DNA from 3 places in the Eionea flava genome. Region 1 is predicted to be linked to each of the others. Evidence: predicted binding sites of a transcription regulator. Region 1 holds the regulator's gene; each other region holds the start of a gene.
What was found. Region 1 encodes PhoB, which activates phosphate uptake and scavenging genes when phosphate is short. Its sites were predicted from a motif close to TGTCATAAANNTGTAACA; they were not measured.
Positions count from the first base shown of each region.

Region 2: the regulator PhoB is predicted to act here: its motif matches at 2,462-2,479, upstream of ACZ5O6_RS11375 (choice-of-anchor I family protein).
Region 3: the regulator PhoB is predicted to act here: its motif matches at 4,267-4,284, upstream of tfpB (type IV pilus assembly ATPase TfpB).

Region 1 is NZ_AP036018.1:64,250-72,244, reverse strand. Features, by position in the region: gene ACZ5O6_RS00335 (disulfide bond formation protein B) at 1-247, shown strand, start outside; gene rsd (sigma D regulator) at 510-977, shown strand; gene ACZ5O6_RS00325 (WD40 repeat domain-containing protein) at 1,166-2,146, shown strand; gene ACZ5O6_RS00320 (IS4 family transposase) at 2,188-3,339, opposite strand; gene ACZ5O6_RS00315 (FKBP-type peptidyl-prolyl cis-trans isomerase) at 3,484-4,251, opposite strand; gene ubiA (4-hydroxybenzoate octaprenyltransferase) at 4,527-5,396, shown strand; gene phoB (phosphate regulon transcriptional regulator PhoB) at 5,500-6,201, shown strand; gene phoR (phosphate regulon sensor histidine kinase PhoR) at 6,434-7,729, shown strand; gene ACZ5O6_RS00295 (GNAT family N-acetyltransferase) at 7,782-7,995, shown strand, end outside.
Region 2 is NZ_AP036018.1:2,621,267-2,629,261, reverse strand. Features, by position in the region: gene ubiH (2-octaprenyl-6-methoxyphenyl hydroxylase) at 1-1,152, shown strand, start outside; gene ACZ5O6_RS11380 (UbiH/UbiF/VisC/COQ6 family ubiquinone biosynthesis hydroxylase) at 1,152-2,432, shown strand; gene ACZ5O6_RS11375 (choice-of-anchor I family protein) at 2,536-4,158, shown strand; gene ACZ5O6_RS11370 (sirohydrochlorin chelatase) at 4,394-4,783, opposite strand; gene ACZ5O6_RS11365 (CPXCG motif-containing cysteine-rich protein) at 4,773-4,958, opposite strand; gene hemH (ferrochelatase) at 5,053-6,147, shown strand; gene ACZ5O6_RS11355 (DUF4344 domain-containing metallopeptidase) at 6,153-6,914, opposite strand; gene ACZ5O6_RS11350 (DUF6435 family protein) at 7,266-7,439, shown strand; gene ACZ5O6_RS11345 (MEKHLA domain-containing protein) at 7,486-7,983, opposite strand; gene ACZ5O6_RS11340 (acyltransferase family protein) at 7,976-7,995, opposite strand, start outside.
Region 3 is NZ_AP036018.1:211,677-219,671, forward strand. Features, by position in the region: gene hslV (ATP-dependent protease subunit HslV) at 1-299, opposite strand, end outside; gene ACZ5O6_RS01000 (hypothetical protein) at 668-1,102, opposite strand; gene ACZ5O6_RS01005 (O-acetylhomoserine aminocarboxypropyltransferase/cysteine synthase family protein) at 1,303-2,574, shown strand; gene ACZ5O6_RS01010 (DUF5665 domain-containing protein) at 2,675-2,947, opposite strand; gene argE (acetylornithine deacetylase) at 2,960-4,126, opposite strand; gene tfpB (type IV pilus assembly ATPase TfpB) at 4,313-6,088, shown strand; gene ACZ5O6_RS01025 (hypothetical protein) at 6,354-6,836, shown strand; gene ACZ5O6_RS01030 (RHS repeat-associated core domain-containing protein) at 7,067-7,995, shown strand, end outside.

The DNA.
Region 1 (7,995 bases):
GCACATCTGGCTACAAAACCTGCCTGAAGATTTAGCACCCGCTTGCGGCCCAACGCTAGGCTATTTATTAGAGAACGTACCCTTTATTGAAGCATTTACTGTACTGCTTCAAGGGGATGGCAACTGCGCAGAAAGCGTATGGTCGCTGTTAGGATTAACCATTCCTGGGTGGACACTGGTTGCCTTTGCTGGTTTATTAATAACCAACGCACTTATTTTATGGATAGCGGTTAAGAAGGCAGCATAAATTTTTTAGTCTCGCTGCACTTGCAAATACCGCAAAGCTCTTCTATTTTTAAACTAATGTTATCAGTTACGCATAACAAAAACGTACCGATAGTATATCGACTGCCGCAAACCATGCATCGCAGTCTATAGAATAACCTGAGGCCTTTGCGCGAAAGAAGATTTTGTCTTCAGACACCAAAAGTAGGCGCCTTTAAGCGAGGCAAAATGGCTTTCATGCCAAGGGCTCAACCTCTCATAATAAGCAGTTTAGGAGTTAGACCATGTTAGAGAATTGCCGATCCGCCAAAGAACGCTGGGGCGGAGTAAACGATATTATTGATAAATGGCTACACGAGCGGCAGCAATTATTGGTTTCCTATTGTGAATTATCGGGTATCAATACATTTGATGAAGATAATGTCTCTCATCAAGAACAAGTAAAACGGTTTTGCCAAATTTTGGTTGATTATGTCTCTGCTGGGCACTTTGAAGTGTACGATCAATTAATCAAAGAAGGGCAAGATTTTGGCGATAAAGATGCGCTTAAACAAGCCGCTGCTTTATACGAAGTTATCGACAGCACCACTGAGTCACTCATCGACTTTAACGACAAGTACCAAGAAACCGATGATTTAAGTGAGCTCGCTAGTGATCTATCCAGCATCGGCCAAAAGCTCGAGCCACGATTTAGTGCAGAAGATCAAATGATCGAAGTACTACACACGTCTCATAAAGACCTTGTTGCTTAATCGTTATTTAAACACAACATTATCTTTTCCAACGAGGTGTGTACCAGCAAAAGCTATCTACACACCTCGAACTCTACTAAAAATCGACTACGCTTATAGTGAACCCATATTAACTCAGTGAGGGCAACACTATCTATCGGCTTCACCGTTCGTTTATCTCTCTGTCATTTAATCAGCGCCTTAAGTACATGTTTGCGGCTGGTATTTTGGTACTCGTCAGCGCCTGTACTGAAAAACACCTTCCAGAGTCATCGATAACGCTTGCCAGCAAAGGCCTGCACAGCGCAGCCATTCATCCTCGCGCCCAGTCGGTAGTTGCAGGATCTATATTTCAAGGGGGCAGTTTCTGGCGTTTAAGCGATGAAGAGCGCCTATTTAATTGGAATCACACAACAGACGAAGAAAAAAGTATTATTTTATTTGCCGATATTGCCAGTAATAGCCCACGAGCGATTACTGCTGATGAATCAACGCTGGTGCTTTGGGACACCAATACTGGAGAGGCACTGAGATTTTGGACATCTCCGGCGAAAATTACCGACTTAGCGCTCATGGAAAATGGGCGATATGTTGCACTAGCACTGGCTGATCAAACAGCGGTTATTTTTGATGCTTTTAATGGTGGGATTATTCGCACCTTCCACCACAGCGGTAAAGTTTATAGCGTCGCCGCAAGTACTGATCAAACAAAACTCATTACCGGATCAGAAGATAAAACCAGTGTACTGTGGGACGCAGCAAGCGGAACAAAACTATTAACGATCAACCATGAGGAAGAAGTACAGTTTGTCGCATTGAGTGATGACGCACGCTACGTATTAAGCGTAGCGCAATACGATACAGCCGAGTTATGGGATACAAGAATACAAGAGTCCATCGGCGAGATTCCGATGAAAAAGCAGCAACTCAGTTTAGGTCTACAGATTACAGCAGCGAGTTTTCGCTCTGACAACCAACAATTGCTGATCGCATACTCTAACCGTACCGTTGAATTAAGAGAGACGACAACATTGCAGGTGATTGATCAGTGGGTGTTACCCCGAAAAAACCAGTGGCAACCAACGTCTGCACCGGCACTTGATGTTGCCTTTGATGTTCAACCAGGGATTTTCTATGCGGCGTCATCGGATGGATTTCTCCATAGGCTTACATTAAGGAGCACCCATTAAAAAAGCCCTCCATAAGAGCACTACTGTCCCACAGTTTGAAATCATAAGACCAACCTCATTTGAGGTTGGTCTTTTTGTTTAGGAGGAGGACTTGGATCAAGTATCTCTCTCAAGGCTTTTCGTTCAAATAAATTGAGTTGGATCACCCGAAGAATGCGCTGCACTGTCCACCCTTTCTTTGCTGAATGCCGAGCAAAAGCGAGTAGTAAATAGGTAATCATTGCTATCCAAATTTGTGTCAATATGGCGTTTTTTGATAAGCCTAAAAACGCTTTGATTTGTAAGTTTTGCTTAATCGCTTTGAAGAATAATTCGACTTGCCAGCGGTCTTTGTAAATGGCAGCAATCGTACTCGCCGCCAGTATTAAATTGTTGGTTAAAAACGTATAGAACTTACCGCTATTTTTGTCTCGGTAGCCTATCCGTCGTAGCGTAGGCGCACCGCGTTTGATGGCGTGAGCACTGCTCAGCTGAATAACTTGATCACTTGAAACGCCTTTCTTTTTGTTGACTTCTCTGCGCTCTAACACGCGGTAAACGGCTTTAGATCGTAGGCGCGTTACGAACGATACACCTTGCTGTGTAAGACTTCCAAACCATTGGTAGTCCACATACCCCTTATCAAAAGCAACAATGCTTCCTTTTGGAAAGGTGAATTCTCTACCTTTAACCATATCATTTTCGTTGCCATCACTCAGTGCGACAAACTCAGGCATCAGTGTTCCATGGTTCAAGCCCACGCTGAGTTTTACATTAGCGGTATCATCTCGATGAGCTGCCCAAGGAAACAGTTTTAGTGAGAGATCAATCGCACTTGCATCCAGTGAATACAATGGATTTTTGAAACGGAATTTGTGCTGGCCGGATTGGTTTTTACAGCGATTCAGTAGTTTATAAAAAAGTGCTTCGTAGAGTTCTGCAGGTTGATTGGCATTTAATCGAGATAGCGTTGATTTTGAAACGGGTTTTGCACCCAAGTGATACAGCTTATCCTGTTGAGATTCTAAATTAGATTGAATATCTCGTAGGCTTTGGCGGCCAGATAGCTGCGACATCGCCATACCAATAAACTGATCCCAGCGAGTGGCCGACCTTAATTTTTGCCCTACATGATGCTTTTTAGCAAGCCCTTCAAATTCATGTCTAGATAATGGTTTTAGTAACTGATGAAATGCGGTGTTATGATGTGACAAAGCCTGAACCCCTTTGTTAGTAATGTTTTCTTCGCAGAATCATTATAACAAGTGAGGTTCAGGCTTTCTTATCTAGATCAAACTGTGGGACAGTAGTGCTCCATAAGAGGGCTTTTTTGTTTTTTTACCATTCAAACGTGCAATTTATTGAGCGGCTTCTTCCTGCACTTCAGCACGCTGAATTTCTAACAATTCAACTTCAAAGATTAACGTCGCATTTGGACCAATAACTGGACCGGTGCCACCAGGGCCATAAGCTAGGTCAGAAGGAATCGCTAATTCAAACTTATCGCCGACATTCATCAACTGTAGTGCTTCAATCCAACCCGGGATAACACCACTGACAGGGAAGGTTGCAGGCTGACCGCGATCATAAGAGCTGTCAAATACGGTGCCATCAACCAATGTGCCTTTATAGTTTACGGTCACGGTATCATTCTCTGTCGGTGTCTCTCCATCACCCGCAGTGACTTCTTTATACTGCAAGCCACTCGCTGTGGTCACAACACCTTCTTTAGTCGCGTTTGCAGCAAGGTAAGCAGCGCCCGCTTCTTTATTGGCTGCCGCCAAAGCATCATTCTCTGCTTTTTGTTTTTCCTGAGCGCGAGTTTGAATTTCTTGAATGGTATTACGCTTGTCTTCTTCAGATAGACGAGACTCACTGCCAGCAGCAACATCTGCAACCGCTAAAGCCAATGTATCTGTATCTAGCGTAATGCCATCACTAGAGAACTGACGAGCCATATTTTCGCCAACAATATAACTTAAACGCTGATCTAGCGTGCTTAATGGCGACGCTTCTTCTGTCGCTGCAGTGTCAGTCGCCGGAGCTTCTTCAGGTGCTTTATCGGCACCGCAAGCGGCTAAAACCAAAGTAGCAGCAGTAACCGCAGCGAAACGATATAATTTCATGGTGATTCCTTTTTTATTTTATCAATGTAAATGAAATGGTTGACTCGTTAACGTAGTGCCCAAACCTCAAAAATCAAGCGCGTTACGCACTTAAGGCTTACGAATGTCAGCAATAGTATATGAAACCACTGCATTTGAATATCCAAAACCTATCCGTTTCGTACAGCCCGTTCGCTATCTGGTTAAATTAAACGATAAACGTTTATCCATACTTGATACACTACTAGCTATTAATACGTTTTGAGCACCTAATGCATTGTCAGTGATCTTCGCTTATGAACCCTTTTTCTCTTTCTTCTATTAGACCCTACTGGGAATTGATGCGATTTCATCGTCCCATTGGCATTCTATTGTTACTTTGGCCGACTTATTGGGCGCTATGGCTAGCAGCAGAGGGTATGCCCGATTGGGATATCTTATGTATCTTCACCATTGGCGTTATTGCTATGCGCGCTGCGGGCTGCGTCATTAATGATATTGCTGATCGCCGTGTCGATGGTCACGTAAAAAGAACAGCCGATCGCCCCCTTGTCAGTGGCGCCGTAAGCATAAAATCTGCCTGCTATTTACTGGCTAGCATTACTGCTATCGCATTTATTGCGGTGCTATTCACAAATAGCCTTACTATCTATCTTGCAATAGCGGCGGTCTTTTTAGCTTTTGCTTATCCGTTTATGAAGCGATTTACCCACTTACCGCAAGTCGTACTGGGGATGGCATTTTCCATGAGTATTCCCATGGCGTTCGCTGCACAAACGGAAACTCTGCACTCAGGCTTATGGCTGTTATACACCGCCAATGTATTATGGACTGTCGCTTACGATACTTTTTACGCTATGGCCGACAGAGAATATGACAAAAAAATTGGTGTTAAATCAACCGCTATATTATTTGAAGATAATGATCGACTCATTACTGCCAGCATCCAAGCCTTAGCCGTCGTCGGCTGGCTAATGGTCGGGCAACGATTTGACTTAAATCTGGGCTATTATGCGGGAGTTATCGGCGCCATCGGACTAATAGCTTACGAACAGTGGATAATTAGACACCGTCAACCGGACGCCTGCCTTCGCGCATTTTTACACAGCCAATGGGTCGGAGCTGCAATTTTTATCGGCATATTGCTACATTTCGCGACAATTTAACTACATATTCACTTACCGTGCCCTTAAGAGCCTCACTGTCATAAAAACGTAACATACGCTATATTTAATGATAGCCTCTGATAACGACCCACATAGACAGATTATGAGCCAGAACAAAACCATACTCATTGTTGATGACGAATCCGCCATTCGCGATATGTTACGCGTCGCATTAGAAATGGCAGATTACCAATGCCTAGAAGCAGCGGATACGCAGAGTGCGCATACACTGATTATCGACAAAAAGCCTAGTCTGATCTTACTCGATTGGATGTTACCCGGCACCAGTGGCATTGATTTAGCTCGACGCTTAAAAAAGGATGAGCTGACGGCAAGTATTCCCATCATCATGCTGACCGCAAAAGGGGAAGAGGATAATAAGATTCAGGGTTTAGAGGTCGGCGCTGATGACTACATTACCAAACCTTTTTCCCCAAGAGAGTTAGTGGCTAGGCTTAAAGCCGTATTGCGCCGTACAGAAGCCGCAAGTGCTGTAGACCCGATAGAGATTGAGGGCTTACGCATGGATCCTGTAGGACATGTGGTCACTATTCATAATGAGCCACTACAAATGGGGCCAACAGAGTATCGCTTATTAGAGTTTTTCTTAACACATCAAGATAGAGTCTATACACGCGGCCAACTGCTCGACCACGTGTGGGGTGGTAATGTGTATGTGGAAGAGCGCACCGTTGATGTACACATTCGTCGTTTACGGAAAGCGCTAACCAGTCATGATCGCTTCATTCAAACGGTACGCGGCGCAGGCTATCGGTTTTCAGCAAAGCTGGCTGCCAACGGCTAATTTTATCTCCAACGCAAGTAAAAAATGGGGGGCGCGCTTATCATTTAAAGACCGTCTCAGTTATACTGCCGAAGTCAAATAATGTGTTATAGCGCGAACCATAACATGATAGATTGCCTTCGATTCAATGCCACCCACCTTGGCACCCATTCGATGGGCGTAGTCTACCGTGCGCTCAAAAAATAATAATAGACGCTCACACGAAGACCCACCATTTTAAGAGACTGCCATTTTGCACAATAACTTCTCTGCTGAAATACAACGCTTGTTCTTTTTAGGGCTAACAGGCTTAGTGATTGGCTTGGTCAGTGGCGAATTACTATTATCATTATTTATGGTGACACTGCTCTACCTAATATGGCATTTACGCCAAATTAAAAAGTTAAATCACTGGCTACAAAACAATAAACTATCAACAATACCGGACGCCGATAGTATATGGGGTGATATTTTTGACCACCTACGTAGAGACAAAAAACGACAGCTCAAAGAAAAAAGGCGCTTAAAAGCGGTTATTCACCGTGTTGAAACCATGACCGGTGCACTCACTGATGCTGTAGTGCTCCTGAACCCTGATCATACGATCGGCTGGCTTAACAAATCGTCTCGTCGCTTACTCAACTTGCGCAGTGTCGATATAGGCAGCCCTATTACCAATTTCATCCGCCACCCTGTTTTTGTCAACTATCTCTACCATGGCGATCATGACGAACCCTTAGTCCTCCCCGCATCTAATAACGAAGAGCAACGTTTGGAATTTCGCCTTAATCATTTTGGCGAAGGCGAAGGGTTACTCATAGTTCGTGACGCCTCTAGGCTGTATAAACTTGAGCAAATGCGTAAAGATTTTGTCGCTAACGTTTCTCATGAACTACGCACACCGTTAACCGTAATATTAGGTTATTTAGAAACACTAAGTGATACACAAAAAGACAGTGATCCTTGGAAAAAGCCTGTACAGCAAATGCAGCAACAAGCATCACGCATGAAAACGCTGATTAATGATTTAACCATGCTATCTAAGCTAGAAACCGAAGAAATTAGTAAGCAGCAAGCACCCGTAGCACTGCGACCACTATTACACATGATTGTTGATGAAGCGAAAACGATACATCATCAACAAGACGTGAGCATCACCTTGGACTGCCCTCCAGAGTGGTCAATTGATGGCTGTGAAAAAGAGCTACACAGTGCCTTCTCGAACCTTGTCATTAATGCCGTAAAATATTCACCTGCAGGCCAACCTATTATTGTTACCGCTACGAAAAACTTTGTCGGCGGTATCGACGTAAAAGTTACCGATAAAGGTTATGGTATTGAGCGACAGCACCTGCAAAGACTAACCGAACGTTTTTATCGCGTCGACGCTAGCCGCTCGATAGAAACCGGCGGCACAGGTTTAGGCTTAGCCATCGTAAAGCATATTCTAGCGCGCCACGACGCACGCTTAAATATTGCCAGCCGGATTAACCAAGGAAGTACTTTCAGTGCCATTTTCCCAAAGGAACGTGTACATATTGATGAATAAGGCATGATTTATTTTTCACAAAACACGTGCGCAACATTACTTTTGCACAACATTGAGATCTGTTGACATTTCAAATTACAACGCACAATTTCACCCATCCATTAATTACATCGCTGAAGAAGAATGGAATCGTTTATGCGGTACCGACTACCCTTTTCTGCGGCACGAATTTTTTTCGGCACTTGAAAATAGCGGCAGCACTTCTACAGAAACAGGCTGGCAGCCACACCATCTCACGCTATCTGATACTACAACGCAGAAAATAA
Region 2 (7,995 bases), 250 kb from region 1:
CCCGAATCGTGTGCGATTTCTTTAATTGAAAAAATTGCTTTTCCTAGTTCCGACACCCATCATTCATCACATAACGCGCTGCAACAGCCCAGCTTTGATGCCCGCTCGACGGCCATCAGTGCAGGCAGTGCTGAGTTGCTTAAGGCCATTAATGTGTGGCCATCACTCGCGGCTGAAACGGAAGCGATTAATACGATTCATATTTCTGATCGCGGCCACTACGCCAATACTCGCATTCATGCAGATGATTACTCGGTCGATGCACTAGGGTATGTGGTCGAGAATCGTCATCTAGGTCGTGCGCTGTTACAACAATTACCCGATACACGAGTGTCGATGATTGCACCGGCAAGTGTGGAGTGCTGCAAAATAAAAGCTGACCATGTTGAGCTAACCGTTGCGAGCGATACTCAAAAAACATCGCCGTGTGTACATGCGAGCTTGTTAGTGGTTGCCGATGGAGCTGACTCGTTATTGTGTCAGTCCTTAGGCATTGCCGCTAAAAAAACGGCATATCAACAGTCCGCTATTATTGCCAATGTTGCACTTAAACAAGTCCATAAAGGCGTTGCCTACGAGCGCTTTACCGAGCAAGGGCCGCTAGCGTTATTGCCATTGAGTGATTGTGACGGACAGCACCGCGCGGCGATCGTTTGGACGCGAAATAGCGATGTCGCCGAAAGCTTATGTCAGGCCAGCGATACGGATTTTATGGCACAGTTACAAAACACCATGGGTTATCGCGCAGGGCAAATAACACAGGTGGGCAGTCGTTATCATTACCCGCTCACATTAATCGAAGCAGAAGAACAAATTCGTTCGCGTATCGTGGTGATGGGTAATGCGGCACATTTTTTACATCCGGTAGCGGGGCAAGGGTTTAATTTGTCATTACGCGATTGCGCTGTGCTTGCAAAAACCTTGGCCGACAATCATCAAGAATCTGTGGGGGATTTGTCGTTGCTCAATCGTTATCAAACCTGTCGTGAAAAAGATCAGCAGTTAACCATTGCGCTGACCGATTCTCTAGTAAAAGCATTCTCTTCTACGACCTTATCGCATTCCGTTTTTCGACAGTGTGGTTTGCTAAGTTTACAGGCGATACCCATGGCAAAAAATCAACTGGCACAACAGATGATGGGGCTAGCATAATGTCTGTCGAGAAAAAATCTACAGATGAAGTATTCGATATTGTCATTGTGGGTGGCGGTTTGGTGGGTAGCAGTGTTGCCGCACTATTAGCGCAATCACCGAGCACTCAAGCGTTACGTATCGCGGTGGTTGATGGGGGTGATGCGCCGACATCACTAGAGAATATAGTTGGTTTTGATACTACAGAAAACCCACAATTTGATCCTCGCGTTGTTGCACTTACCCATGCGTCTCAAACGCTGTTTGCGCAGTTAGGTATTTGGGATAATATTAAGCAGCGACGTGCCTGTGCTTACACCGATATGCACGTATGGGATAACGATGGTACGGCTAACATTCATTTTTCTGCTGAGGATATTCAGCAAACGCATTTAGGATATATTGTCGAAAACGCATTGCTACAAGGTGCGGTTTACGAATGCTTAATGGACGAAGAAAATGAAGTCACAATGTTTCATGGTTTGCAGATTGAAACCATTACTCAAGAAGCTGAGCAGTGCCATCAAAAAACCGGTGACTCATCGAATATAATACTAAGCTGCAAAACCGGTGAGCAAATATCGGCAAAGCTGGTGGTTGCAGCAGATGGTGGCCAGTCGACTATTCGTCAATTAGCGGACATACCAACGCGCGAATGGAGTTATGAGCACAAGGCGATCGTCGCTACGGTACGCTCTTCGAAATCCCATCAGTTAACGGCGTGGCAAAATTTTTTGTCCACTGGCCCACTCGCGTTTTTGCCATTAGATCATCCATCGGAAAACTACTGTTCTATTGTTTGGTCGTTAGACAGTGAGTTAGCCGACGAAATGATGCAATTAAATGAAGATGATTTTTGTTGCGCATTGAGCCGTGCTTTTCAGCATCGTTTAGGCGATGTCGAGTACGTCAGCCAACGTTATTGCTTTCCTTTGCATCAACGTCATGCTGTCGATTATGTCAAAGATAATATTGTTTTAGTGGGTGATGCAGCTCACACCATTCATCCATTAGCAGGGCAGGGTGTTAATCTTGGCTTATTAGATGCGCAGGCATTAGTGGCAGAACTTATTCGTGGTGTTGAACGCGGATTGACTGTGAATGAGCCCTCACTACTGCGCCGTTATCAACGCCAGCGTAAAGCTAACAACCTAGAAGTGATGTTGTTAATGGAAGGTTTAAAACGTCTATTTTCCCATCGCAATATAGCCGTGCGTTGGTTGCGCAATGTGGGGCTTAAAAAAGTGAATCAATTGGCGCCACTAAAAAATTGGTTAACGAAACGAGCGATAAGAGACTAAATGATAGGGCGGTATTATTCATGATTGCCTGTCACTAAATTGTCATTTCTATTATGTAATCTACAACCTTATTTCATACAACATATAATAAGGTAGGTTATCAATGAGATATTATCGATGCTTTTTTAGCGGCGCACTTATTGCTGCAAGCACATTAATTTCTGTTAGCAGTACAGCAAGCGATGACTTTACTCCTCGGCACCGTATCGCGTTTAGTGAAACGGTTTCTCCTATTACATTAAAAAAATTAGGTACTTACGACAGCGGTTTGATTGATGAAAGTGCCGCAGAAATTGTTGCACACGATCCACGCAGTCAGCGCGTTTTTGTGACCAATGCAAAAGATAGCAGTGTTGATGTGCTTTCTATTTACAATCCTCGTCGTCCACATAAGTTATTTTCTTTAGATCTTTCTGCCTATGGTGAGCCAAACAGTGTTGCTGTGAACAAAGGTATTGTGGCTGTCGCTGTTGCGGCTAACGATGTGGGTGTTGAGGGTAAGGTTGTGTTTTTTAATCGGCACGGTCGTTTGCTCAATGCGTTAGATGTGGGTTTTTTGCCGGATATGTTGACGTTTTCTCCTGACGGAAAAACATTGGTTGTCGCTAATGAGGGTGAGCCGAATGATGATTACACAATCGACCCTGAAGGCACGGTGAGTATTATTAGTATTCAAAAGCCGATTAAAAAAATGACACGGGCGGATGTGAAAACCGCAGACTTTACGGCGTTTAATTCACAAACGCTGGATGACTCGGTACGTATTTTTGGGCCGAACGCGAGTGTCGCACAAGATGTAGAACCAGAATATGTGGCGATTTCTGATGATTCACAAACGGCGTATGTGGCGTTACAAGAAAACAATGCGTACGCCATTGTTGATTTGCCTTCAGCGCAAGTGACCGACATTGTTGGTTTAGGCGTTAAATCTTTCGATTCTATTTACAGCGCGATGGATGCAAGCGATAAAGATGATGCCGTTGCTATACAGCCTTGGCCGGTTAAGGGTTTTTATCAACCTGATTCTATTGCAAGCTATACGGTGGATGGTGAGACGTATTTGGTCACGGCGAATGAAGGTGATGCGCGTGATTATGATGGGTATTCTGAAGAAGTTCGCGTGGATGATTTAATTCTTGATCCATCGTTGCTTGCTCGTTTTCCTTCATTGCAAGATGAGGATCAGCTCGGCCGATTAAAAACAACCACGGCTAATGGTGATCTTGATAACGATGGTGATGTTGATCAGATATTTGCCTATGGTGGCCGCTCATTTTCTATTTTTAATGCGAATACGGGTGAGCTAGTTTTTGATAGTGGTGCTGACTTCGCACGCATTACAGCGAATCTATCGGCAGAATTATTTAATGCGAATGATAAGCGTAGTGATGATAAAGGGGCGGAGCCTGAAGCCTTAACCATCGGTAAAGTGGGTAAGCGCACCTATGCATTTATTGGTTTAGAGCGTACGGGTGGTGTGATGATCTATGATATTACTCGCCCAGAAACATCACATTTTGTGCATTACGCGAATAATAGCTTGTTAGATGGTGACGTTGATGCAGGTACGGCCGGTGATGTGGCACCTGAAGGCTTTGCATTTATTAGTGCGAAGCATAGTCCGATACGCCAACCTTTATTAGTTGTGGCTAATGAAGTGAGTGGTACGACAACGCTATATGCCATCGAGACCGTGGCTGATCGTCGCTGGAAAGGTAGAAGATAAGTGCGTTAGGTTATGTTTAGGGAGTTGTTTGATCTGACCTGATGCTTTAGCGGTGATGGATTCCGGATCAGCGAAAAGATGCTGTCCGGAATGACGACGCAATACGCTTTTGTGAGTCAAGCTCCCGCGCTATATTGAGTTTGCCCCAGTACCTTATCGCTTCGGGCTTTGATGATGTGGTCTCCTTCGTCATGCCGAGCTAGACTCGGTATCAGCTGTACATATTTATCTTTGGTTATTGCCGCTGCTGGTCAATATGTACCAACACTTGTTGGCTGAGTTGCTTGTAAAGGCCAAAGTATTCTAGGCAGTGAAAGTGGCAGTGTGGATATTGAGTTTGCAGTTGCGTTATTTGCCGTGGAATATCTTTCGTGACGTGATTTCCCTGATTAAAGAATAAGGGATAGACATCAAATCGTGTATGTCCCGCACCTATACATGCTTCGACGGCATCGGCCAGTTTGGGTGTCGCTAATTCTAAGAAACAGGGTTTAACCGCCGCATAGCCGTGGCTTTGTGTTGCAATATCTCTGGCGAGTGCTTCAAACTCTTGATTGGCTTCGGATTTTCTACTCCCATGTGCCATTACGATGAGTACGGTCTTATTACTTTTCTCAGACATCATTTTCGCTTCTTACCTCTACAGATACTTCGTCGCCGGTGATATAGGCATTAACAACTATGGGTCGGCAGCACACAAAACAATCCTCAATATATTCTTGTTCTTCTTCCGATGGATCAATCACGAGTTCGATAGGTTCACCGCAATAGGGGCAGTGGCATTTTTTTGTGTTTAACATGAACAATTTTTCTCGTTTTGCGTACAATTGCTTTGATAAATAATGATTCTATTTTTTGCCGCGATCTAGCGGCGTGATAATTAGGCATACATCGATGAAATATAGCGGCCAAGCCAATTTTTCTCACCAGCAACAACCTAAAGTGGGTGTTTTAATCACTAATTTAGGTACGCCAGAGGCGCCGACGCCTAAAGCCTTACGCAAATACTTAGGTCAGTTTTTGGCTGATCCACGTGTGGTAGAGGTACCGCGTATTATCTGGCGATTGGTCTTACATGGAATCATTTTACGTATTCGCCCGCGTCGCTCAGCGGCGGCTTATCAAACGGTTTGGACGGATGAGGGCTCCCCTCTGATGACTCATACGCAAAATCAATGTCAGGCGCTCACTCAACAATTAAAAAAGAAGTACGGTGATGACATGATTGTGGCTTTTGCCATGCGCTATGGTGAGCCTTCGGTATCTAAAACGATAGAAACCATGCAGCAACAAGGGGTGCGCCAGTTACTGGTGCTGCCGTTATACCCTCAATACTCAGCCGCGACAACCGGTTCTACGTTTGATGCGATTGCTGAAGACTTTACTCGTCGGCGTTGGCTGCCGGATTTTCGCTTTATTAGCCACTACCACGATTACCCTGCCTATATTGATGCGCTAGCAACAAGTATCGAAGCGCATTGGGCAGCCCATGGTCGAGTGGATAAGTTGATTATGTCTTATCATGGTATCCCATTGCGTTATCTTAAAAATGGTGATCCTTATCACTGCGAATGTTATAAAACCTCGCGCTTACTGGCGGAACGTTTGGGCTTGGAAAAAGATGAATATATGACAACGTTTCAATCGCGATTTGGCCGTGAAGAATGGTTAAAGCCGTACACGGATCATACGTTAAAAGCGCTACCGGAGAGTGGTGTTAGGTCGGTACAGATTGTTTGTCCGGGGTTTTCGTCTGACTGTTTGGAAACGATAGAAGAAATTGGCGAAGAAAATCGCGAATACTTTATGGAAGCCGGTGGTGAGCGCTATGAATATATTCCTGCGCTTAATGCTACATCGAGCCATATTGATGCGCTGACACAATTAATTGGTGAGCAGTTACAGGGGTGGTCGATGCCTGACGCTCATGAGGGTGAAGCCTCACAGCGCCATTATGAAGAGGCTTCGACGGATAAAGCGCTAGCATAAGAAGACTAGGGTCGCCGAAAAGTCGGTTGTAGCAGCGTGAGCCACCGTGTTTTTGTTTGGTGATATTCGGCAATGCAACGCTCTGCTTTTTGCTCTGTAAAACGGGCTTGGTGTTTAATGGCGTTGTATTGTGAAGGATTGCTACCATAAGCATGACAAAGCCTGCGGTAATAGCGTTGTTTGTCGAGGCTATGGTCGCCCCAAAAATCTTCCTTCACAAAGCGCGGTGTACGTTTGTCATTAATAAAAAATAGATCGGCTGCGCTAATCACCACATCAGCCCCTCGATCGAAGAAGTGAATCAGCATCACGTCGGCAAACGCATCCGCAGCATCTTCTTCTCTGCCTACTATCGGTAAATTATATTGGCCAATTAATGCATGGGCGAATTCATGCAAAATAACATGCAATAACACATTCCCGGTGTAAGTATCGATATGCGTCTTTTTATGAGCAAAGCGGGTGCTGCGATAGTTATCTTGAGTGTCTTTGATAAAAAGGTAGGGAATTTCGATGCGCCCGTTCTGATGCCAGATTCGCTCGTAACTACCAAATGATAACGATACGTCATCGGGCGTTAAAAAATACTGGCTCATAAACTCCATGGCCGTATGCAGAGTTTCTGATGTTTGTAAGCGCTCATAAATATCAGTCTCAATAGCCGTTGTTGGCTTCTCAAGGCTTAGAATAATATCGGCATAAACAGGCTTGGTTGCCATAACGACGAATGTTAGGGCGGCCAGCAGTCGGATTGTGTAGTTCAGCATACATTGGCCTTTTGCTAAGGGAACCTCTGAACAAGTCATGAATGGTTTTTCGCTGGTTAAAATGCACGGACTTTTCGTTGCCTACATGGACGTAGGTAATTGGCGTTAGCAGGAGCGAAAGCCATTGAATATTTTGCCAATAGCTCGCTATTACCTTCAATATTCGCTTCAAATCCCCTCATTTTATCACACCGAAAATTCCACTCAGACTTATCCAGAGGTTCCTAATACGAGAAAACTAATATTTTCTATTATACGTAGAATGTCTGAGTTGTGATGATTCTTCTACAAGTTGATAGATGCTTATGTCTATTGTTATTCATCGCTGTTGAAGCAATTTAAGGTGATCCTATGTTTGGTTTATTTAAAGCAAATCCAGAAAAAAAACTGCAGGCAAAATATGAGAAGCTACTCGAAGAAGGGATGCAATTTCAGCGTAAGGGCGATATTAAGAGCTATTCAATGATCACTGCCGAGGCAGAAAAAGTGTTAGCCGAGATACAGGCACTCAAGCAGGAATCCTGATCACTGCCAATCCCAATATCAACAGACTTTCTGTCCCCCTCGTTGTCTAACGGCTTTCTAGTATCGACCATTGATAAAGTGCGGCTGCTTGGCCGCGATATTGCTCTTCTTCGTCATAGATATTCCACACGGTCGCACGCTCAATCATAAATCGCTGACCTGATGCCGCAATACGGACGCCTTGATAGTCATCAATAAAACCGTGCCGTTTGACTTGAGCGAGTAGGTGGTCGCGCTCTTGCTGCGTGATGGATTCTGCGGATAGGCGAGACGGTAGCGAGGTGAGTGTGTCCCAGTTCATTTCGAAGAGTTGCTGGGCGCATTGGTTGCCGTAATTGAAGATAGGGTCGTCATCGGTGTTATGTGAAAGTACACAAAACGGCGCGTGGTATAGCGCTTTGACAGGAAGTGTCTTATCTTCAGTAGAAATTAGCTGTTTCTCCGTTGCTTTTTGAAAGCTAGATAAGATTTGCTGAGTTTGAGTCTCCAATAACTGCATGTGTAAGTTTTCGAAGTCATTTTGTTCGTTGATAAGCTTATTCACGATGAATAATGT
Region 3 (7,995 bases), 150 kb from region 1:
AAGGCCTCCAGTTTGCGCAGCGCGCGATCACTACGCCATTCTTTCGCTAGCTCTACCGCCGCACGCGTTAATTGGCCGTTATAGGCTTGTAGCTTGGCTTCAAAACGTTCAAACAGCGTAAAGGCATCCGCCGTACCACCGGCAAAGCCCGCGATGACTTGATCATTATGCAAGCGACGTACTTTTCGAGCATTGCCCTTCATTACGGTATTTCCCATCGATACTTGACCGTCACCGCCAATCACGACCTTGCCGTTTCGACGTGCCGAAACGATGGTTGTTCCTCTATATTGTTCCACTAAATAATCCTCATATTGAGCTGTCTGTATAGGCTTGTACAGACAGCATTGCGCGCTTGGCTGAGAGCCGATTGAGTAAGTATATAAGGGAAGCTATTTGGGGGCTGGCAAGTGAAAATGCAATGTTTGTGGGTGATTTTCAGAGAGTATTTTAAAGATTAACTTAAGGGTGAAAGCGTTGGTTGATAACACTTTTGTGTTTGTCCGGATATGACTATGTTGATCGATTATCTTGTCTATTCAATATAATTCGTTTCTAGTTGTGCCTAAATCGCGAGTAAATATTTAGGTTGTGCTCAGCTTATTTTTTCCTTGTAATTAATGATTGGCCTTCTCTTTTGAAGGCAGTATTTCTCTTGAGCTCTCAGCTATTTAATGCAAGTGCAGTTAATCACTGTGAACTTCGCCTTATATTCAATATGGTTATCTATGGTGACAACTAATTCGTTGCTTTCTAATGCATCAAGAGGGATGACATGCGTATAGTTTTTGAAGTTCGCTATCCTCGCTTTGGGCACATAAAGATCTAGTCGTTTTAACCCATCATTGGCTTTAAGATAAACCCACTCGCCTTTTAGGTGGATCGACAGGGCTGCGTTTGGTGTTACTTGATAACTAAATGTTTTTGGCGTTTCCGCGGGGCAAAATTTTGCGAGTAAGTCTTCGGTAAAAAAGTACTTGTCAACGGTGGTTGTATTGTCGGTAATAAATTTAGGTGATGGACACTGATTAAAAGATGGGATGCTTTCGCAGCCGCCAATGAGTATTAGCAACGATAGGCAGATGGATTTTTTATATATCATAGTTTAGTACTCATCACTATTTATTAGTGTTAACCGATCTTAGTATAGACCTATATTCGATGTGAGAACGATGATGTTGCGATTTTATTGAGTGAGGAATAAGAAAGGCTGAACGGTGTGGTATTACTCTCTAAATAATATGTGTGGCATACTCGACAATCAATTACGCATCACACCACTTATCGTATAAAGGCGCAATCATGAAACTAGAATCTCTCGCATTACATCACGGCTATACATCAGAAAGCACGACAAAAGCCGCTGCGGTTCCTATCTATCAAACCACATCATTTACTTTTGATAATACCCAGCACGGTGCTGATTTATTTGACTTAAAAGTCCCAGGCAATATTTATACGCGCATTATGAATCCCACAACAGATGTATTAGAGCAACGCATAGCGGCAATGGAAGGGGGGATTGGTGCTTTAGCGGTTGCGTCAGGCATGTCAGCGATCACTTATGCGATTCAGTGTTTATGCCAAGCGGGAGATAATATTATTAGTACGAGTCAATTGTACGGTGGAACATATAATTTATTTGCGCACACATTTCCAAAGCAGGGAATTGATGTGCGTATGCTTTCGCATGATGACTTTGATGGATTTGAACAAGCGATTGATGAAAACACCCGGGCGATTTTTTGTGAGTCGATCGGCAACCCTGCGGGTAATGTTGTTGATATTGCTAGACTTGCTGACATCGCGCATAGGCAGGGCGTACCATTAATTGTCGATAATACTGTGGCGACGCCGTTTTTGTGTCGTCCTTTCGAACTGGGTGCCGATATTGTAGTGCATTCATTGACCAAATATATTGGTGGTCATGGTACATCCATCGGTGGTGTTATTGTTGATTCGGGTCAGTTTGATTGGGTAAAAAACAAGGCGCGTTTTCCTGTGCTGAATGAGCCTGATCCCTCTTATCACGGTGTGGTATATACCGAAGCACTGGCCGAAGCTGCCTATATCGGTCGTTGCCGTGTTGTACCATTGCGCAATACTGGCGCTGCTATTTCTCCAATGAATGCGTTTCAGATCATGCAGGGTTTAGAAACTTTAGGTTTGCGTATGGAGCGCCATTGTGAGAATGCAGAAAAGTTAGCCCAGTATTTATCGAACCACGAAAAAGTATCGTGGGTTAATTATGCTGCGTTGCCGGATAGCCCTTATTATGAGGTGTGCCAAAAAATAACGAGTGGTAAAGCATCGGGTATTTTGAGTTTTGGTGTTAAGGGTGGTATCGAAGCGGGTGGTCGTTTTATTGATGGGCTACAAATGATCCTACGTTTAGTCAATATTGGTGATGCAAAATCGTTGGCGTGTCATCCTGCATCGACAACTCATCGTCAACTAAATGAAGAAGAGCTAGCCGCAGCGGGAGTCAGTGCTGATCTAGTGAGAATTTCGGTGGGCATTGAAAATATTGATGACATTATTGCGGATGTGGCACAAGCGTTAGAGCAGGTATAACCTTGTTGAAAGATTCCGGAAAGTATTTTTGCTTATCCGGAATCTGCCACTTTTTTGGGGTGGGTATTTTTGCAATGCATGCTCAAGGATGTCGATGTTTCTATCGCTGATCTTTGGGCGTAATTTCTGCAATAATTTCGTTCGCCCATTCACCAATAATAGGAATAAATTCCACCTGTGCTAGCAAAGAAATCATGAGCGACACCACAAGCGTCGCCCCGATAACACTACCTAAGCCAAAGGCCACGCCACGTAAAAATTGGAATCCAATCATGCGTGCAGTTGAGTTTTGTAGGCGTACAAATTTATGTTTGTTCAGTGTTTCAAGTTCTTTACGGATGTGCTGTAAGTCGCTTTTTCTTTCTTCGTTCATGCTCTCTATTCCTTAAATACAAAACTGCTTAATAAGCCCCTGCAGCACCGTGATTGCCGTAGGTACTTGTGCTAAATCAATATATTCATCGGGTTGGTGGGCTTGGTCAATTGAGCCGGGGCCCATAACGACGACATCCATGCCCATTTGTTGTAAAAAGGGTGCTTCGGTAGCAAAAGCGACGCTATCTGCATGGCTTTTTGTCAGGCGTTCCACGGCTTTGACGAGTGCAGAATCGGGTGCTTGCTCAAAAGCATCGACACCGGTAAATAAGGCTTCACGCTCAATCTCAATATTATGCTTATCCGCCATCATATTAAGCATGTGGTCAATGTCGGCGCGCAGGTCATCCAATTTCATCCCCGGTAGGGTACGCAGATCGAGAGCGAGTTCGCATTGCCCGCAAATGCGATTAGGGTTGTCGCCACCATGAATACAGCCTAGATTGAGCGTAGGCGTCTCGATGGTAAAACCTGCGTTTTGGTATTGCTGCGCCAATTGCGCACGAAATGCTTTAAGTTCGGTAATCACGTCGTGCATCACATCTAGCGCATTATTACCTAAGCTGGGGTTGGAAGAATGCCCTGATTGACCGCGTATTTTAATCGATTCCATACCAATGCCTTTATGCATACGAATGGGCTTCATCCCTGTAGGTTCGCCCACTACGCCGTAGCGTGCTTTCGGCACGGGATGATTCAGCAACTCACGTGCGCCGGACATCGATGTTTCTTCGTCGGCTGTTGCCAAAATAATAATCGGCTCGCGTAATGGTTGGTTTAAAAACGGTTGTACCGCGGCCAATACCGTTGGGAAAAACCCTTTCATATCGGTTGCGCCAAGCCCAAAGGCGCGGTCATTCTCAATGTGCAAGGTGAATGGATCATGCGACCATCGCTTATCATCATAAGGTACCGTATCGGCATGGCCAGAAAAAACTAAGCCACCTTGGCTGTTAGTTGCGTTTGCTGTACCCAGTGTGGCAATTAAATTGGCCTTGTCAGGGTTGTTATCAACCACCTGAATATCAATGGCAAAACCCATGTCGCCTAGCCAGTTAGCGAGTAAATCAATCACTTGGCGATTGCCCATATCTAATGCCGGGTTAGTACAGCTCACGGATGGGGTCGCAACGAGCTGTGCTAATTGTTCACTAAATAGCTTTTCATTGAATGTCATGGTATTCATTCTCTATTTTACGGGTGCAAACCGTGACTAATAATAGCGACTATAGTAAGTTTGCAGTTTATGCCCATTGCCTTTCAGTATTTGAAGGATGGGCTGTCGCGATAAGACTTGCTACATTTATATCGGTAGTGTTTAACAAAATAATAACAGGAACATCTAGTGATCGCTGAAAAACTGATGGATTTACGTCGCTGTGTTGATGATTTAATCGCCGATGGGCGCCTAAGTCAGCAAGACGCCAACATTGTTACGAGTAGAACACGCACGCGTGAGCAGTCGGCAATGCACCCTATTAATTATATCGCGTCGTTAAAACTCACCGATCAAAAGCCTGATGTGCTGGGTGGTAGCTCCTCAGCTCAGACAGCCATACTCGATGATTTAGTGCTATCGGACTGGCTCAGCAACAAAAGTGGTTTGCCGCTCTTCCATATTGATCCATTAAAAATCAATGTGACCGAGGTGACCGAAGTCATGTCATTTGCCTTTGCGCAGCGCCATCAAATCTTATGTGTTGGGATTAACCTTAATGAGATTCTCGTCGCCACCGCTCAGCCCTTTATGACCGGTTGGGAAGAGCAGCTTTCACATATCGCTAATAAACCCGTTAAACGCGTTTTTGCTAATCCTGCTGATATTGCCCGCTATACGATCGAATTTTATGCCTTGGCGCGTTCAGTATTTGGTGCAACCGGTATTGCCGGTAAGCGCAGTGGCGCGACCAATTTTGAACAATTGCTGGAGTTGGGCGAACTCAAAGACCCCGAAGCCAACGATCAGCACGTCGTTAATATTGTGGATTGGTTGCTGCAATATGCTTTTGATCAGCGCGCCAGCGATATTCATATCGAGCCCCGCCGTGAGACTTGTCGCTTACGCTTTCGCATCGACGGCGTATTGCATCAAGTGTATGAGTTGCCCGTTACAGTATCTATTGCCGTCGTCTCGCGCTTAAAGATTTTGGGGCGTATGAATGTCGCCGAAAAACGTAAGCCTCAAGATGGCCGTATTAAAACCAAGCGTACCGACGGCAGCGAGGTCGAACTGCGCTTATCCACATTACCCACCGCATTCGGTGAAAAAATGGTATTGCGGATTTTTGATCCCGACGTACTGCTAAAAAGTTTTGAAGAGCTCGGTTTGCTCGGCGATGATCAAGCCCGCTGGAATGCGATGACATCCAAGCCCCACGGCATTATCTTAGTCACCGGGCCGACAGGCTCCGGTAAAACCACCACCTTGTATTCTTCGCTTAAATTATTGGCCACCCATGAGGTGAATGTCAGCACCATCGAAGACCCCATTGAGATGGTCGAAGAGAGCTTCAACCAAACCCAAGTGCAAGCCTCGATAGGCCTTGATTTTGCGGCGGGTGTGCGCACCTTATTGCGCCAAGATCCAGATATTATTATGGTGGGTGAAATTCGCGATAACGAAACGGGTCAAATGGCCGTGCAGGCCGCGCTTACCGGCCATTTGGTTTTATCGACGTTACACACCAACGATGCGCCAACCGCCATTAGTCGTATGCTCGATCTGGGTTTGCCCAGTTTTTTAATTCGTTCAACCGTGCTGGGGGTGATGGCGCAACGCCTTATTCGCACCCTTTGTCCGCACTGTAAAACCGAGACCGATATTGATCAAAAAGAGTGGGACAACCTTGTCCGCCCTTGGAAGGCGCCTAAGCCGCCTAAAATTTACCAGCCCGTTGGCTGCTTAGAATGCCGAAATACGGGGTATTTGGGTCGCCAAGGCATTTATGAAGTCATGCCTATGAGTGATACGCTAAGCCAAATGATCGATGACCGCTGCGACCTTATTGCGTTGCGCAAATACGCATTCAAAGAAGGCATGCGTAGTTTACGTTTATCAGGCGCACAAAAAATTGCGCTGGGACTAACCACGATAGAAGAAGTGTTGCGTGTTGCTCCACCGGTCGATTTAGAAGGATAATCAAGAGTCTTGTCATAACAGGTTCGACAAGACTTCTCGTTGCAGCTTGTACCGTCGCAGTATTCCCCAGTCTTATCGCTGTATCCCCTCTCTTATTGCTGCACTCCCCCCGTCATTCCGGTGAAAACCGGAATCTCTTAGGATTTTGTTATTGTGTCAATAAACTCCCAAAAAAAATTTGTCATAACAAGTATGATCCGGTATCTTACTGGCGCATTAATCGACAACAATAATCAAAAGTAAAAAAAGCAAAAGGAACCGCGTCATGCTGAATACCCCTTTAGGTAAAACCATTGTTATCGCACTGTCCATCTGCTTAGCCGCTGTCGTGGGCATGTTTCTTTATACCGACAACTCATCGTCGAACGACGAGCCGCTCAATACGGTTGCCACGCCTAGCCAATCGGCTCCTAGTCAGGCGGCAGATAACGTCAGTACAACAAGCGATACAGCGAATGCCGAATCTACCATCGGCAATGACAAAAGCCTGCCTATTCCCGCACGCCAGCTTAAAAAACTCATTGCCGACACCCCAAAAGACGATGCGTTAGAACAACAAATAAAACAAGCGAATCAAGCCATTGCCGAACTTGAAGAATCACTCCCTGAAGAGCTTAAAGCCGCTAATGCTCAGGCAGACAGCAGCGATACGTCGGATGAAAGCGATCAACAAATACAAGAGATTCAAGAACGTCTAAAGCACTTGCGTGATCATATTGATAAAAAGAACAGCGAAACGACACAATAAAAACCATGCAATAAAACCGACACCATTGAATGCCGAATACTAATGACATAACCCATGCCATCGTCATGCCGCTGCTATATCGTCGCCATGCCGCTATCGATGTCTCGTCATGCCGGACCCCGATCCGGTATCGGCCCGTCATGCCCCAACGTCATGCCGGACTTGATCCGGTATCGATCCGGCACATAAACAAGAATTAACAAACAGTCACATACACAAGGATGCGCCCCATGCAATTTTCCGCACTGCTACCCACGCTTAACCCTCTAAAAAGCCTCTTATCTACAGTACTTATTTCCACAGTGATGATCAGCCATGCGAGCGCAGATACCGTTGTCGGCTCCATCCCCGCTGAATTTTCTGTGAATAGCGGCCAAGCGAGCTACTCCATCCCTATTCAAGTCGCCCCCGGTCGCGGTGGTATGCAACCTGATTTATCGATTAACTACACTGGCGGCGGTAATGGCGTATTAGGTGTGGGTTGGAGCTTGGGAGGCTTATCGAGTATTCACCGCTGTGCCGCTAATCTAGAGCAAGATGGCTTTGTTGCGGGTATTACCTTTTCGAGCAAAGATCGCTACTGCCTAGACGGCCAGCGTCTAGTACCCGTGGTGGGCGATAACGGCGCGATAGGCACCGAATACAAAACCGAAATCGATGGTTACTCTCAGATCAAATCTTACGGCGGCACGGTCAATAATCCAAGTTACTGGATAGCGAAGACCAAAGCAGGGCAAGTGATTACCTTCGGCGGTGGCTCAGGTAATGTTGGTAGTGCGTCGTTAAAATTTGCTCAGGGAGTCACTACTTGGAGTGTTAAAACAATTGGCGACACGACGAGCAATAATCGTGTTATTTACACGTACTTCATTGATCAATACACGCAATACCTTAGTCAAGTAAGTTACCCCGGCGGTAAGGTAGTGTTAACTTATGACTCTAGGGGTGATTCGCACTTACGCTTTTTCGCAGGAGCCGGTATTCGCGCCGCTCAGAGATTAAACGCTATAAGTAGCTATAGTAATAATACGAAAATAAAGACTTACAACACCACTTATCGACGACTAGACTCAACTAAGAGTAGCCACCTTTCCGGTATTACCGAGTGTAATAGCGATAATGAGTGTTATGCATCAATAGAACTTAACCACAGCTATAA